3 linked regions of the Methanotorris formicicus Mc-S-70 genome follow. The protein of the gene in region 2 binds, or shares a complex with, the protein of the main gene of each other region. Links are inferred from orthologs where the notes say so. Each region holds a gene or a part of one and is shown on either strand. Other genes may lie near its edges. The genes, in order: METFODRAFT_RS04085, mcrC and METFODRAFT_RS06350.

Region 1 (3,036 bases), on a different replicon or contig from region 2:
ATCTCTTTGCAACTTCTACAGGATTGTCTAATTCGATATGTTTTTTGCTTGGATCCCCCTGTATAAGTTGAACACATTTTTGGTCTTTTATATCAACTGCAGGAATTATATTCATCTTTTCACCACATACTTATGGTTATTGGATAGTTTGTTTTTAAGTCCTTTCTTTTCTTTACCATCAAAATAGCATCCTCTCCATCATCGTAGTACTTTGGGAGAAATCTCTTATCAACATAACCTCTCTTATAATAAAACATCCTCGCTTTTTTATTGCTAACTCTAACCTCCAAAACAATGTATTTAACATTGCATCTCTCAAAAAAGTACTTTTCTAAATATTCAATCAATATTGATCCTATTCCCCTGTTTCTAAATTTTCTATCCACTGCAATTGAAATTATATGACCATTTCCCCATTCAATCGTGCCTATAATATAACCAACAATATGACCATCAATTTCAGCAACAATAAATCCATCTGGAAAGTTTGTGTATAGGTGAATCAATAAAAAACGTGGATATATTTTTTTAAATGATTGCTTTTCTATCTCCTCAACCCTGTCCAAATCCTCCAATCTGAATCTCCTAATCCCAATCATATTTTCCATCCTAACCTTATTGCGTTATAAAAAGAGTTTCATCTGAATAATATTAAAAAACATATATAAAAAAACATAATATTAAATATAAACCTTAATTTCCTTATCAAGAACCTTTACGGTTTCATATTCCCCTTCTGGTTCTTTTTCAACAACTTCAATCTTATCTTTGTTTGCTATGTCGTTTGCAATAATCTCTAAGATGTATTTGTATTCATCATCGTTAGTGTATAGTTTAACTTTTGTTTTGAATTTTCTTGCCAATCTTGCTATTTCCCTCAACGCCAATTTTGTTTCTGTGGTCAACTCCAAATATTCCTTTGCTATTTTTAAATCCTCCAAAGTCCCACATAAAACAGGATACTTCACATCGTGAATTTCATCCGTCCTAATATCAAACTTAACATTGCACATCTCTAACAATCTGGCAATAATGGATTGTGGTAATCCGGGAGGTATTGGCATTTCTATTATTTGATTATCCATATCTTCCATAAATTTCCCTCCAATTATTTGTTTAATTCAAATTCAACTTCTGATTTTGGTTTTATCTTTACAAGAATGTAGTTCTTCATCATAGACCTTGTTATATATGCAATATCTTTTAAAACGTAATTCCCTACTTTAACATTTGCAATTTTATCCTTGTATTTATCATAATCCATCTTAATCCTCAAACCATCAAGTTGCGTAACAATAGGCATTGGAGAAAGTATGTTAAATACCTCCTCAACCCTCTTTTCAATCTCATCCTTAACAACAACTGGTGGCACAATTGGGGGGTCGTAGGAGAGTTCTCTCCTTCTTTCATTTATCAAATCTGTAACAACATCTACCATCTTTCTCAATGCCCTGGTCTCTTCCCCGTGTCTCAACCTATGTGCCCTCCTTCCCAAGTTTCCAACATACGGGTAAGGGATATCCAACTCTTCCGGTCCTCCAGTTACAACTACCGGAATATCTACATCAAATAAATGGGTTTTGTCTTTTATGCAATTTTCAAAATTACCCATTACGTATATTGCAACATCATGCTCTTCTATGAGTTTCTTCTCTCTCTCGCTAATTCTACTTATATTTTTTCCTGCTCCGTGTGCAAGACCTATCATATTTGGCTTTGCCCCAAATCTCCTAACGTATTCTGATATATCACATGCGGTGTGTGGAAGGTGGTGCCTTGACAAACTTGGGGCAACAACTGCTATCTCAATCCCTGCCAATGGCGTCTCAACAACCTTTCCCTTATATTTCTTAGCCTCTTCTTTAAATGCCTCAATCTCACTTTGAGGCAAAGCAACGGTCATATAAACATCCAACTGCATGACATGCTCCTGAATAACAAAGCCACCTATATCTTCAATCCATTCCTTTAAAATATTATTCTTATATACTCCTCCTTCATATCTAACAATTTCATACATTTTTCCACCAAAATAACCTTTTCATTTTGATTCCAAATTGTTTAATTCTAACTCCCTTAACAATAATTTTCTACATGAGTAAGAAACATGATGGGCAATATTCACCAACTCCAATTCCCCCAAAGTTTTTGGATGAATAACTTCCTTTCCCAACAAACTTGAAACGTGTTCTTTTGGGATTTTAAAAAATTCCCCCTTCTCACAAACTATGTAGTCGTAGTTTCCTTTTATTTTACCCATTAATTCTTTAACCTCTTTTATTATATCCTTTGGCGTTTGTGTTGAACTTTCTGAGTAATACACCTCTATCTTTTCAACATGTATTACCCTATCTGCTGATATCTCAGCCAAAATTCCTGCATAGAGCCTTAGAAATTTCCCATACACATCATGCCTCCCAGACACATCTATTCCAAGAACCTTTATCTTACCACCTCATATTTTTAAGTTTTAGAAATCTATTCTAATAGTTACAGTTCCAAAGGTTTTTTTGCTATCTCTGAATGATGTTATATCAGTTATTACCCTAATAATAGAAGATCTCTCATTAATTAGTGTGATGTGATCAGTTATTATAATTTCCTCAAATGCATATTTTTCAATGAGGTTTATGACCTCTTTGGCTATCTTCTCATCTATTAGGTTTAAAGTTTTTGTTGTTATAGTTATATGCTCTATCTTATTTTTACTCTTCATTATTTTTGCAAGTGGTTCCCAATCTCTTGTCAATATCTCAATATACCCCTCTTTTTCTGAGACAATATACCCCCTCGCACCAAGCAATACAACCATATCATCGGCAAGTTTATTTATCTTTGATGCATCCCTATCGTAAAAATAAAAGTTTGTTATGTGTTTGCATTCTGTTATTTTTGGCATTTCGTTGAGTAAAATTACTGATGCCCTCAATAAATCACTTTTTGTTACAATTCCAAGTAAATTGTTTTTATCATCAACAACTAAAATCCTTCCAATATCATTTTTCCACATAATTTTTTGGACGTCTGCTGCACTTG
Region 2 (3,133 bases):
TTGAAATGGGGGACGCAATAGGATCATTTGAGAGATTACACTTACTTGGTTTAGCATACCAAGGATTAAATGCAGATAACTTAGTAATTGACTTAGTAAAAGCAAACGGTAAGAACGGAACTGTAGGTACAGTTGTAGCGTCAATTGTTGAAAGAGCATTAGAAGATGGAGTTATTACAGAAGACAAAAAAATGCCATCAGGATTCGTATTATACAAACCTGTTGATGTTGCTAAGTGGAACGCTTACGCAGCAGCAGGTTTAGTTGCTGCAGTTATTGTAAACTGTGGTGCAGCAAGAGCAGCACAAAACGTTGCATCAACAATCTTATACTACAACGACATAATTGAATATGAAACTGGGTTACCAGGAGTTGACTTCGGTAGAGCAGAAGGTACAGCAGTCGGTTTCAGTTTCTTCTCACACTCCATCTATGGTGGAGGAGGACCAGGTATCTTCAACGGAAACCACATCGTTACAAGACACTCAAAAGGATTTGCAATCCCACCAGTATGTGCTGCAATGTGTGTAGATGCAGGGACACAAATGTTCTCACCAGAAAAAACATCAGCATTAGTCGGTGCTGTATTCAGTGCAATTGATGAATTTAGAGAACCATTGAAATACGTAATTGATGGGGCATTAGCAGTTAAAGACAAAATCTAAGTGATTTAGATGATAGAAGTTGAAGTTTTCCCCCACCGATATTTAAAGGCGACTACCACTGAAAAATTCCTAAATAAAGTTTATGATTTGGAAACTACAGAAAGAATCATTATTCACGGGCAGCCCCTCCCAAAAACCGTTTACTATGGACCTGCAAAAGGAACGCCAGTAAAGCATACAGAAAGAAGAGTAATTAACGTTGGAGGAATTCTTGTTGAACTTACTGTTATGGCAGGAAGGTTTTGGATAACTCTCAAAGATGATAGTGAGTTAGACAAACTTGAAGAAATTTGTAAGGAACTTTTCCCATTTGGATACAATATTAAAGTAGGTAAATTCTTGAAGGATAAACCAACAGTAACCGACTATATAAAATATGGGGAAAGATTTGTTAATGAAATAGATAAAAGATTGATTGGGATTACCGACCCAAGAAGTAAATTTGAATCATCTGTTAAAATAATCCCAAAAGAGGAAGATGAAGAAAAACAGTAAAAGAGGAGTAATATGCCAGTAGGTAGAAAAGAGCAAATCATCGATTGCAGGGCAGTAATGGGTCTCGGTGAAGGTGGAGGACTGGCTCAGAGAGGTACTTTTGCAGAGGCGTTAAGAAATGACGTAGTAGTTGTAGCAATGTCACCAGGGAGGAGGCACATAACAAAACCAGTATGTGAAATAACCTATGGGATTAGGGAAGTGGGTATTCAAACAAGTGTTCTTGTGTTGGATGCAGGAAGTGGAATTCCCCACGATGCTCCACACGGTAGTTTAGGTTCTACTTTCGGACTTAAGCCAGAGGAGGCTGCTCAAATAAATAGACACAAATTATGTGTTGTACATTTCGGAAACGTGGTTAATCACGTTGTTTACAAAGCCAGATTACTCTTAAGATATGTAGAGATTCCAACAATCGTTGTTTGTCAATGTCCAGTAGATATGGAAGATTTCGCAAAAGTCGGAATTAAAACTTTAAATGTTATGCCTGTTGAGCCACAGACAAAAGGAATGATTGTGGATATAGTAACGGGTGTAGTTAGGGGTGAATCTTGCCCACAAACTAAAATTGATGAAATAATTGAAAAAATCAAAAAGCACTTAACTTAATGAGGTGATTTTATGGCATACAAGCCTCAATTCTACCCAGGTGAAACAAAAATTGCACAAAACAGAAGAAACCACATGAACCCAGAAGTTGAATTAGAAAAGTTGAGAGAAATTCCAGATGAAGATGTCGTAAAAATAATGGGACACAGACAACCAGGGGAAGATTACAAAACAATCCACCCACCATTGGAAGAAATGGACTTACCAGATGATTACGTAAGAGATTTAGTTGAGCCAATCAACGGAGCAAAAGAAGGACACAGAATTAGATACATCCAGTTTGCAGATTCAATGTACTTTGCACCTGCTCAACCTTACGACAGAGCAAGAACATACATGTGGAGATTCAGAGGAGTAGATACTGGTACATTATCAGGAAGACAAGTTATTGAGATGAGGGAAAGTGACTTGGAAGCATTGTCCAAGAACTTTTTAATTGATACAGCATTCTTCGACCCAGCAAGATGTGGTATCAGAGGGGCAACTGTACACGGACACTCATTAAGATTGGATGAAAATGGTTTGATGTTCGATGCTCTCCAAAGATACGTCTATGATGAAAAAACAGGGCACGTTGTCTATGTAAAAGACCAAGTTGGAAGGCCATTGGATGAGCCAGTAGATGTTGGAGAGTTATTACCAGAAGAAAAATTAAGAGAGATTACAACAATCTACAGAAAAGACGGAGTTCCAATGAGAGAAGACAAAGAACTCTTGACAATCGTCAAGAGAATACACAGAGCAAGAACCCTTGGTGGATTCTGCCCAACAGAAGACACATTCAAGCAACTCTAAAATCTTTCCTATAATATAAAATCTTTTAAATTTCCAAAATAATAAATAATAATAAATAAAGTCCCCACAAATTCTTTGAGGTGAGCCTATGGGAGCAGAAAAGAAATTATTCTTAAAAGCATTAAAGGAGAAATTTGAAGAAGATCCAAAAGAAAAATACACAAAGTTCTACGTATTTGGAGGATGGAGACAATCAGCAAGAAAAAGAGAATTCGTTGAAGCAGCAGAGAAATTGGCTGAGAAAAGGGGAGGCATTCCATTCTACAACCCGGATATTGGGGTTCCATTAGGGCAAAGAAAATTAATGCCATACAAACTCTCTGGAACAGACTACATTGTTGAAGGAGATGACTTACACTTCATGAACAACGCTGCAATGCAACAATTCTGGGATGATATAAGGAGAACTGTTATTGTTGGTATGGATACAGCACACGCAGTTTTAGAGAAGAGGTTAGGGGTTGAGGTTACACCAGAAACAATCAACGAGTACATGGAAACCATCAACCACGCTTTGCCAGGGGGAGCAGTTGTCCAGGAGCACATGGTTGAGGTTCACCCAGCATTAG
Region 3 (2,969 bases), on a different replicon or contig from region 2:
GGGAAGGATGGCAACATGGGGCGCGGGTCTCGCTCGTTACCTGACTTAACAGGACGCCTCACGGTACGAGCTGACGACGGCCATGCACCACCTCTCGGCGCGTCTGGCAAGGTCGTCAACCTGGCCTTCATCCTGCCGTCGCCCCTGGTAAGATGCCCGGCGTTGAATCCAATTAAACCGCAGGCTCCACCCGTTGTAGTGCTCCCCCGCCAATTCCTTTAAGTTTCAGTCTTGCGACCGTACTCCCCAGGCGGCGGACTTAACGGCTTCCCTTCGGCACCGGGTAGGCACAAGGCCTACCCGACACCTAGTCCGCAGCGTTTACGGCCAGGACTACCCGGGTATCTAATCCGGTTCGCTCCCCTGGCTTTCGTCCCTCACCGTCGGACCCGTTCCAGGCAGGTGCCTTCGCCATAGGTGGTCCTCCGGGGATCAACACATTTCACCGCTACCCCCGGAGTACCCCTGCCCTCTCCCGGTCCCAAGCCCAGCAGTATCCCTGCCAGTCCTACGGTTAAGCCGTAGGATTTAAGCAGGGACTTACTGGGCCGGCTACGGACGCTTTAGGCCCAATAAAAGTGGCCACCACTTGGGCTGCCGGTATTACCGCGGCTGCTGGCACCGGACTTGCCCAGCCCTTATTCCCGGAGCTGTTTACACTCCGGAAAAGCCCATGCAGTGCATGGGCACTTGGGGTCCCCCCGTCGCGCTTTCGCGCATTGCGGAGGTTTCGCGCCTGCTGCGCCCCGTAGGGCCTGGGGCCGTGTCTCAGTCCCCATCTCCGGGCTCCCCCTCTCAGGGCCCGTACCGATCGTAGGCTTGGTGGGCCGTTACCCCACCAACTACCTAATCGGCCGCAGCCCCATCCTCGGGCGCATATGCTTTCGGGGAAGAATCATTCCAGACCTCTTCCCCTATGGGGGATTATCCTCAGTTTCCCGAGGTTATCCCCCACCCGAGGGTAGGTTAGCCACGTGTTACTGAGCCGTCCGCCATGGGCAAAAGCCCATAGACTCGCATGGCTTAGTCGGACCCCAATAGCAGTGGCCTCCGGCGGGATCAACCGGAATTAAATGGGAGACGATCGCAAGAGAGGATATATTCCTCTTGTGGCCGCTACTGGGTTTCACCTTGGTCGCGGGCTTGCATCCAACCTGACCCTTCGGTCAGGTTGTCACCTTCAACTGCATACTATACTGGCAGTTTGGTGAATGTATTGTTTTTAGGAATAAAACAATAATATATATATCTGTAAATGCACAAATAATACAACAACCAGTAATAAAATGAGGGAGTTTTATGATTCAAGACGTAAATGGAAATGAAATTACCATAAGCTCTTATGTAAGATACGTCAACACCGGTACAAAGGGACATGTTGTAGATATAAAAACTGACGAAAACAGTGTATGGGTAGTTTTAGATAATGATTTGATGTACAAACCCTACTTATTGGAAATATTGGAGGAAGAAGAAAAAGAGAAAAGAGAAGTACTAGACAAGGATGAATTAATAAAAAAATTAATGAAAGAAGGAAAAATAGAAATTTCAAATGATATAGATGCCTGTGGAACATAATCTTAAAATCTTAAATCTTCATTTATATTCTTAGGTGAAACCATTATGGACGATGAGAACGAATTGCTAAGATTAGAAAAGTGTAGAAAGATAATTAGGGATCTAATTAAAAAGAAAGGTAGAAAAGGGATATATGATCTAACTGGATTAGCAGGCGGATTTAAAATAACAGAAGAGGATAAAGCCCTACTTGAAACCTATGTTGGGCCTGCAATATACTCAGAAGAATTAAATAAACTTGGATTAATGCATTTAAGGGGAAATGAAAACCATAAGGCTGTTGGATTTAACAGAACTTCCTCAGCAATATTGGCAACAATTCTTGCAATAAGACCAAAAAAAGTTGTTCACTATGTTCCAGAACTTCCCTCACATCCATCAATACCAAAAAGTTGTAAAATAATAGGAGCAGAGTATTTTGAAGATGATAATGTTGAAGAGATATTAAAAAAAATCGATGAAAATACCCTGACAATAATAACTGGAGCAACAATGGACCATAAGGTTATTAATTTAGAGATAATGAAAGAAATCATAAACTACGCAAAAAAGAAAAAATCAATTGTATTTGTAGATGATGCTTCAGGAGCAAGGTTAAGACCCCTCTTTAATCAACCATCAGGATTGGAATTAGGGGCAGATTTGGTTGTAACAAGTACGGATAAATTAATGGACGGTCCAAGAGGGGGATTACTTGGTGGTTTAAAAGAATTGGTCGATAGAATATATACAGTTGGATTAAGTTTTGGATTGGAAGCACAACCTCCAATAATGGCTGGAATGGTTAGGGGATTGGAGTCATTTAATTTAGATAAATTGAAAAAAGCCTATGAAAGAGCAAAGAACTTTGATTTAAGTGCATTAGATGATTTAAACTATGAATTAAGAGAAAAAGATGAAAAAATAAACATCTCCTATGAAAAAACCCCAACAGGATTTGTTATAAAAAAAGTTACCAACACTGAAAACAATACAAACAAACTAATAGATATTGGATTTAATTTGTTGGTAGATTACGGAATAATAACAATTACTGTTGCAGGAATGCCAAGGGCAAGTAAAAGTTTAAGGGTTGATTTAACATCAAAGGATGCTGAAAGATTATCTGATGAAGAGATTATAAACGCAATTGTCAATTCAATAAAAAATGCATTTAACTAAATTTTTTATAATTTTTTATAAATATATCCGTTCCATTTTTCCCAAAGTTCATAAACTTTTTTATCTTTTTTGTTAAAACCCATTATTACCCAATATTTTCCTATCTTTCTCACATAGCAATAACTTTCAGACCCATTTTTGTAGTATGGGATAAACTCATAACACCTATAATTTCCAAATTTATCTCTAAGGACATATTTCCTAACCTTGTTGTATCTCATTGCACCATA

Evidence for each region.
Region 1: the proteins of mcrC (region 2) and METFODRAFT_RS04085 are in contact, whole or in part, in a cryo-EM structure (PDB 9H1L), measured with the Methanococcus maripaludis proteins. The link is inferred for Methanotorris formicicus Mc-S-70 from one-to-one orthologs. Residues at the interface, in WP_011171501.1 of Methanococcus maripaludis: Arg5, Lys6, Glu7, Gln8, Ile9, Val10, Asp11, Cys12, Arg13, Ala14, Val15, Met16, Gly17, Gly19, Glu20, Gly22, Gly23, Leu24, Gln26, Arg27, Gly28, Thr29, Phe30, Ala31, Glu32, Leu34, Asn36, Thr51, Tyr59, Arg62; in WP_011170365.1 of Methanococcus maripaludis: Arg6, Glu8, Gln30, His32, Val33, Met34, Gln35, Tyr39, Leu80, Ser81, Arg82, Leu85, Pro86, His87, Cys90, Asp91, Ser93, Glu94, Arg97, Lys98, Lys102, Pro103, Asn104, Met105, Ile106, Gly107, Ala109, His110, Lys122, Glu123.
Region 3: the proteins of mcrC (region 2) and METFODRAFT_RS06350 are in contact, whole or in part, in a cryo-EM structure (PDB 8S7X), measured with the Methanococcus maripaludis proteins. The link is inferred for Methanotorris formicicus Mc-S-70 from one-to-one orthologs. Residues at the interface, in WP_011171501.1 of Methanococcus maripaludis: Asp143, Met144, Glu145, Ala148, Ala149, Thr154, Lys155, Asn156, Val157, Met158, Pro159, Leu160; in WP_011169945.1 of Methanococcus maripaludis: Tyr18, Asn20, Thr21, Thr23, Glu31, Lys33, Trp38, Leu40, Asp44, Ile45, Tyr46, Tyr47, Arg48, Leu51.

Annotation. Positions count from the first base shown.
Region 1 is NZ_AGJL01000017.1:3,672-6,707, reverse strand. What follows is about bases 65-2,937. They hold METFODRAFT_RS04085 (methanogenesis marker 7 protein), read right to left. Parts: upstream 2,021-2,937; coding sequence 1,109-2,020; downstream 65-1,108. Other genes in these bases: METFODRAFT_RS04075 (CBS domain-containing protein), read right to left, coding at 2,471-2,937; METFODRAFT_RS04080 (DUF2209 family protein), read right to left, coding at 2,042-2,446; METFODRAFT_RS04090 (hypothetical protein), read right to left, coding at 681-1,094; rimI (ribosomal protein S18-alanine N-acetyltransferase), read right to left, coding at 120-599; hisA (1-(5-phosphoribosyl)-5-[(5-phosphoribosylamino)methylideneamino]imidazole-4-carboxamide isomerase), read right to left, coding at 65-115. Also shown: more of hisA, read right to left, coding at 1-64; more of METFODRAFT_RS04075, read right to left, coding at 2,938-3,036.
Region 2 is NZ_AGJL01000010.1:13,093-16,225, reverse strand. What follows is about bases 1-2,970. They hold mcrC (methyl-coenzyme M reductase I operon protein C), read left to right. Parts: upstream 1-1,172; coding sequence 1,173-1,769; downstream 1,770-2,970. Other genes in these bases: mcrA (coenzyme-B sulfoethylthiotransferase subunit alpha), read left to right, coding at 2,653-2,970; mcrG (coenzyme-B sulfoethylthiotransferase subunit gamma), read left to right, coding at 1,782-2,564; mcrD (methyl-coenzyme M reductase operon protein D), read left to right, coding at 675-1,160; mcrB (coenzyme-B sulfoethylthiotransferase subunit beta), read left to right, coding at 1-665. In the rest of the region: more of mcrA, read left to right, coding at 2,971-3,133.
Region 3 is NZ_AGJL01000032.1:14,158-17,126, reverse strand. The notes cover bases 133-2,938. They hold METFODRAFT_RS06350 (DUF2098 domain-containing protein), read left to right. Parts: upstream 133-1,299; coding sequence 1,300-1,578; downstream 1,579-2,938. Other genes in these bases: METFODRAFT_RS06340 (hypothetical protein), read right to left, coding at 2,745-2,938; METFODRAFT_RS06345 (TIGR03576 family pyridoxal phosphate-dependent enzyme), read left to right, coding at 1,624-2,739. In the rest of the region: more of METFODRAFT_RS06340, read right to left, coding at 2,939-2,969.